Regions from separate parts of the Centipeda dianae genome, predicted to be linked through region 2. Evidence: riboswitches for the same ligand, from Rfam matches in the RefSeq annotation. Region 2 holds a riboswitch; the other holds the start of a gene.

Region 1 (3,408 bases), 1.0 Mb from region 2:
GCGGCGGAGGACAATCCGCTGCGGGCCGTTGCGGCATATCGCCGTGCACTTGCACGCTATCCGGACGACTCCTATGTCCCGTATCTCATCATCGAGCTCACGACGCTCTACAAGCGTTTTGGGGACTACGAAGCGGCGCTCGCCCTCTTTGATGAGGCGTGTGCGCTCCCTGTCATTGCAAAGAACGCCGTCATGGTGCAGGAGTTTGAGCGCTCCCGCAGAGCCTTGACCGTCGTTTCCCATATGCTCCGTGCGCAGGGGACGCCTGCGCTGCCGTTCGGCGAGGTGTCGAAGGAACTGCTTGCCGAGGCGGATCGGCGGGCACAGGAGTTGAGAACCTGACATTTTTGGTAAAATGGAGGAATACACATGAAGAAAAGCGTTGACATTCTGGGGCTTCCTGTCATCAGTATCACCGAGGGACGCGAGCTCGGCATGAGCAAGACGCTGCTCATCGACGCGCCGAACCGCGTTGTAGCGGCGATCACGATCGAGGACGAGGACTGGTATCGCGGCGTCAAGCTCATTCCCTATGATAATGTCATTGCGGTCGGCGAGGATGCCGTCACGATCAACAACAGCGAGAACATCCTGACGCTGGATGCGGCGGGCGATTTCGAGACCCTGCTCGACGACAACATCCGCGTGATCGGGACGAAGGCGATTACGCGCTCGGGCGTGATCCAGGGCACGATCTCCGAGATCTTCATCGGCGAGGACGGCAGCATCGAAAAGTGCGAGATCACGACACCGGAGGGCATGGCGTCCGAGGTGACGGCGGATCAGGTTTCCATCTTCGGAAAGGAAGTCACAGTCATCTCCCCGGAGGGCGATGCCGGAAAAAAATCTGACGCAGCGGCTGCACCGGCGGCACCCGCTGTGACAGCGCCCGCAGATCCTGTGCCTGCGGCTGAGCCGGTGATTGAGGAAACTCCCGCCGTAGAAGCTGCGCCCGTCGCTGCGATGCCCGTGATCGAGGAGTCCGCACCCGTGGCGGAGGCTGCTCCTGTGGTGGAGCCCCCGATGGAGGAGGCCGCGCCTGTCGCTGCTCCGGCAGCTCCTGCAGAGGAGCCGGCACCGACCGCCGCGCCGGCGATGCCTGAGCCTGAGCCAGCCCCCGCGCCGGTGGCGCATCCTGCGATGGCGGTGGTTGAGGATCCGGCACCGGCCGAACCCGCTCCGGCTGCGGCAGAGCCCGCCGAGGACAAGAGCGCGGAGCGCGTGAACGAGGATCGTCACCGCCGATTCCTGCTCGGCAAGAAGGCGACACGCACGATCAAGATGGACAACGGTGTCGTCATCGTCGAGGCGGGCGCGGACATCACCGAGGAAGTCCTGCAGAAGGCGAAGCTCGGCAACAAGTTCATCGAGCTCTCGATGAGCGCACAGTAACCGTATATAAACCGAATAAGGGGAGCTGACAGCAGTCGGCTGAGAGGGGATGATGCGTCCCGACCCACAACCTGATTTGGATAATGCCAACGTAGGGATATATGTGCAGAGCACGCGGCTATGTCAGTTGGCATGGCCGCGTTTTTTGTGTGAAATCACTTTTACGACGGAGGAAATATCATGAACACACGAACCCTCGACCAAATCCGCGCGGCATCCCCGCTCGTCCACTGCATTACAAACTATGTCACCGTCAATGACGTGGCGAACGTCCTGCTCGCCATCGGGGCGCGTCCCATCATGGCGGACGATTCGGAGGAGGTGGAGGAGATCACCGCCCTCTGTGCGGGGCTCTGCCTCAACATCGGCACACTCAACGCGCGAACCATCCCGAGCATGATCGCAGCGGGAAAGCGTGCACGCGTTCTTGGTCATCCCGTTGTGCTCGACCCCGTCGGCGCAGGCGCGAGCGCGCTGCGCACCGCGACCGCACTGCGTATTTTGGACGAGGTTCGCCCTGCCTTGATTCGCGGTAATATTTCTGAGATTCGCACGCTTGCCGTCGGGAGCGGCGCGACACAGGGCGTTGACGCGAGTGCGGCGGATGCCGTCACCGAGGAAAACCTCATGGCTTCGGCAGATGCTCTGCGCACCTTTGCCGCACGCACGGGCGCAGTCGTCGCAGTCACGGGCGCAATCGACCTCGTGACGAACGGGAGCGACTGCTATGCCATCCGAAACGGACGCGCGGAGATGGCACGTGTCACAGGCACGGGCTGCCAGCTCTCCGCGCTCCTCGCCGCCGCCCTTGCCGCCGTCCCGTCCGATCCGCTCGCGGCAGCCGCCGAGACCGTCGCACTCATGGGGGCGGCGGGCGAGATCGCATGGGTGCAGATGGGGGAGTGCGACGGCAATGCGACCTATCGCACGCGGATCATTGACGCTGTTTATTGCCTGACGGACGAAGAACTCGCCGCGCGTATGAACATTATGAAACTCTGAGGAGGATGTACGATGAAAATGTATACGGCGCTCACCATCGCGGGCAGTGATTCGAGCGGCGGCGCGGGGATTCAAGCGGATCTCAAGACCATGACCGCGCACGGCGTTTACGGCATGAGCGCAATCACCGCACTCACTGCGCAGAACACCACGGGTGTCACGGACATCCTAGGCGTCCCGCCCGCATTCCTCGCGGCACAGCTCGATGCCGTCTTTACCGACATCCCGCCCGATGCCGTAAAGATCGGCATGGCTCATGGTGCTGCGCTCATCCGCATCATTGCGGAGAAGCTCGATGCATACCATGCGCGGAACGTCGTCGTTGATCCCGTCATGGTCGCAACGAGCGGGGCGCGGCTCATCAGCGAAGATGCCGTTGCGGCACTCGTATCGTTGCTCCTGCCGCGTGCGACCATCATCACGCCGAACATCCCCGAGGCGGAGGTGTTGTCCGACCTGCGCATCACCGACCGCACCCATATGACCGCAGCGGCGACGCGGATCTACGAGCGCACGCATACCGCCGTCCTGATGAAGGGGGGACACAGCGTCGACGATGCGAACGATCTGCTCGTCGATGGAAACGGTGCGCGATGGTTCGAGGGACGGCGCATTGCGACCACAAACACCCATGGAACGGGCTGCACCCTTTCCAGTGCGATTGCCGCGAACCTCGCACGCGGCATGGACTTGGATACGGCAGTCGAACGCGCGAAGGCATACCTCTCGGGCGCGCTCGCTGCGGGGCTCGACCTCGGCGCGGGCAGCGGCCCGCTCGCGCATGGATTTGATTTGAGGAGTGAATTTATATGCTAGACACACGCACCCGCAGGCGCACCCTCGCCTACGTCCTCCTGCGCTTCCTGCTGCCAAAGCTGCGGCGGGATTGAATGGATTTGCGCGGGGGCGATGTTGCCGCACGCATTTTTCGCTCCGTAAGTTCAAAAAAAGAGGGGAAGCCGGAATATGGCTTCCCCTCAACATATTTACAGCATATTGTTAGAGCCGGATGTG
Region 2 (3,408 bases):
TGAACGCGTTCTCGTTACGACCCTCACGAAGCGCATGGCGGAGAATCTCACCGAATACCTCCGCGAGGCGGGGGTCAAGGTGCGCTACCTCCACTCGGACATCGCGACCATCGAGCGCGCGGAGATCATTCATGACCTGCGCGCGGGCGCGTTCGATGTACTCGTCGGCATCAACCTCCTGCGCGAGGGACTGGACATGCCCGAGGTGTCGCTCATCGCCATTCTCGATGCGGACAAAGAGGGCTTTCTGCGCTCGGATACTGCGCTCATCCAGACCATCGGACGCGCCGCACGCAATGCGGGCGGGCACGTCATCATGTACGGCGATGTCATCACGGGCTCGATGCAGCGTGCCATGGACGAGACGGAACGCCGCCGCACGATCCAGAGCGAGTATAACACGGCGCACGGCATCACGCCCAAGACCATCGAAAAGCCCATCGTCCCGCTCATCGAGATGACACTCGTCGCCGCCGAGGACAGAGCACTGTATGGCAAAAAGGACGGCAAGGCGAAGAAGAAGCTCGGCAAGAAGGAGCGCGAGAACCTCGTCAAGAGCCTCCTGCGCGAAATGCAGCAGGCATCGCGTGCGCTTGAATTCGAGCGTGCCGCAGAACTCCGCGACATGATTGTGGAACTGGAAGGCGAACTGCCGAAGAAGAAAAAATAAGCGTGAGGGAAAGCACTATGATCTGACAAAACAACTTACGCGGTACTCTTTGGGGGAGAAGTGTTCTAAGGAATCGCTGATAAAATGAAGTCTGCCAGATTGGCGTAGATTTTTTCGTCCGAACAAGGAGACAAACCGGACGCATAGCAAAAGCTATGTGGAGGATTTGTCGACACAGTGCGGGCAAAAAAGATGCGTCAAGATGGCGGCGCTGAATTTATCAGTGCTTCCTTAACAAGATCCGTTTCCGGGCTTTCCCAAATACTGTCCGAGGAGCTTCACCGAACAGTAATTCCCGCACATGGAGCACGCCTCCGCACCCTCCTCGTTGCGCGCTCCGCGTTTTCTGCGGGCAAGGTCGGGGTCGATTGCAAGCGTCATCTGCTTCTCCCAATCCAGAGCCTTGCGTGCCTTCGCCATTGCGAGATCCCACTCCCACGCGCCCGGTACGCCGCGCACGAGATCAGCTGAATGTGCCGCTATCCGTGCCGTGATAACGCCCGTATGCACGTCCTCGATGGTCGGCAGTCCCAGATGTTCCGCAGGCGTCACATAGCAGATAAAATCTGCCCCATTTACGGCGGCAAGTGTCCCGCCGATCGCCGAGGTAATGTGATCGTATCCCGGTGCGATGTCCGTCACGAGAGGGCCGAGAACATAGAATGGCGCGTTGTGGCAGAGTTCCTTTTCGAGCTTCATGTTTGATGCGATCTGATCGAACGGCACGTGACCCGGACCCTCTACCATCACCTGAACGCCGCGCGCCCATGCGCGATCCACAAGCGCTCCGAGTGTGAGCAGTTCCGTGATTTGGCAGCGATCTGTTGCATCTGCGAGACAGCCGGGGCGCATTCCGTCGCCAAGGCTGATCGTCACATCGTATTTCTCGCAGATGTCGAGGATGTCGTCGTAACGCTCATACAACGGGTTTTCCTTATCGTGGTGGAGCATCCAGCCCGCAATGAACGACCCGCCGCGGCTCACAATATCCATGACGCGTCCCTCGTGCTTCATATGCTCGATGGCAGAGCGCGTTACGCCGCAGTGCAGTGTTAGGAAGTCTGCTCCATCCCGCGCCTGCTGCTCGATTACATGAAAGAGATCCGTATCCGTCATTTCAATCACTGCGCCGTGGTTTCGGATCGCAACCACGGTCGCTTCGTAGAGTGGAACTGTCCCAACCATGACAGGGGAGTGGGCGATGATCCGCTGGCGTGATACGTCGATATGATCCCCCGTCGAGAGATCCATCACAGCGTCAGCACCGCAGCGGACGGCTTCGTCCAGTTTCGCAAGTTCCGGCTCAACTGCGGGGAATACGTTCGATGTACCGATGTTCGCGTTCACTTTGACGCGCAGCCCTGCGCCAACCCCGCGCGGACGGAGCCCCTTGTGTTCCGTGTTCGCGGGAATCACAATCCGTCCTGCTGCCACGCTCTCGCGTACGAACTCCGGCGTCACCCGTTCCTCCTCTGCGACAATACGCATCTCCTCCGTAATTTCCCCCGCGCGTGCACGCTGCATCTGCGTTGCCATAAAACTGCCTCCTAAAATACAAAAACCGTCCGGCATAGACCGAACGGCAACAACAAACAAAGCCACTTCCCTACGCAGGCATTACCCAACAGGTTCCAAGGGTCGATCCGAAGATCTCTCAGCAATAACGCTCCCCTAGTGGAAATATGTAATTTTCTGTTATTATATCATCGCTGCGCATGAAAAACAAGATTGAAAAACTTCAGTCACTTGATCCAAATAAATGGAGGGAAATATGAACGAAAGTATCAAAATCGAGGGCGCACGCGCCCATAATCTAAAGAATATCAACGTGGAGATCCCGCGCGACAAGCTCGTTGTCGTGACGGGGCTCTCGGGCTCGGGGAAATCCTCGCTCGCGTTTGACACGATCTACGCCGAGGGGCAGCGCCGCTATGTGGAGTCGCTGTCTGCGTATGCGCGGCAGTTCCTCGGACAGATGGACAAGCCTGACGTGGACAATATCGAGGGGCTGTCGCCTGCGATCTCGATTGACCAAAAGACGACGAGCCACAACCCGCGCTCGACGGTGGGCACGGTGACGGAGGTCTATGACTATCTGCGTCTGCTCTACGCGCGTGCGGGGCGGCCGCACTGCCCGAGCTGCGGCAAGCCCATTGCGCAGCAGAGCGTCGATCAGATGGTGGATGCCATCATGACGCAGCCCGAGGGGACGAAGCTGCTCATCATGGCGCAGCTCGTGCGCGGGAAAAAGGGCGAGCACCGCAAGATCCTCGACCAGATCCGCCGCGACGGCTATGTGCGCGTGCGCATCGATGGCGAACTGCGCGACCTCGGCGAGGAAATCACCCTTGAAAAGCAGAAAAAGCATACGATCGAGATTGTGGTGGATCGCCTTGTTGTGCGTGCGGGCATGGAGAGCCGTCTGACAGACTCTCTGGAAACGGCTCTGCGTGCGGGCGGCGGTGTGGTCTACGTGCAGGTGGTGGACGGGGAGCTCCTCATGTTCAGCGAGAATTTCGCCTGTGTGGACTGCGGCATCTCTCTCCCCGAGATTGCGCCGCGTATGTTTTCGTTTAACAGCCCGTTCGGCGCGTGTCCCGTCTGTACGGGACTCGGCAGTCACAAGGAGTTCGATGAGGAACTTGTCGTACCCGACCCGACACTCAGCGTAGCGGACGGTGTTTTTGCCCCCCTGTCCAAAAATCCGAACTCGTACGGGATGCGTGCGATTACGGCAC

The links. Region 2 has a riboswitch for thiamine pyrophosphate ahead of thiC (phosphomethylpyrimidine synthase ThiC). Riboswitches for the same ligand answer to the same signal wherever they lie in the genome.
Region 1: it holds a riboswitch for thiamine pyrophosphate, as region 2 does, so the genes downstream of both, thiM (hydroxyethylthiazole kinase) here and thiC (phosphomethylpyrimidine synthase ThiC) in region 2, are expected to answer to the same signal.

Annotation. Positions count from the first base shown of each region.
Region 1 covers NZ_CP128650.1:259,507-262,914, forward strand. The annotation lists gene QU667_RS01335 (conjugal transfer protein TraD) at 1-342, shown strand, start outside; gene QU667_RS01340 (PRC-barrel domain-containing protein) at 370-1,392, shown strand; TPP riboswitch at 1,401-1,507, shown strand; gene thiM (hydroxyethylthiazole kinase) at 1,573-2,394, shown strand; gene thiD (bifunctional hydroxymethylpyrimidine kinase/phosphomethylpyrimidine kinase) at 2,407-3,210, shown strand; gene QU667_RS01355 (pyridoxamine 5'-phosphate oxidase family protein) at 3,394-3,408, opposite strand, start outside.
Region 2 covers NZ_CP128650.1:1,635,614-1,639,021, reverse strand. The annotation lists gene uvrB (excinuclease ABC subunit UvrB) at 1-670, shown strand, start outside; gene QU667_RS11630 (secretion protein HlyD) at 762-905, shown strand; gene thiC (phosphomethylpyrimidine synthase ThiC) at 902-2,206, opposite strand; TPP riboswitch at 2,257-2,353, opposite strand; gene uvrA (excinuclease ABC subunit UvrA) at 2,442-3,408, shown strand, end outside.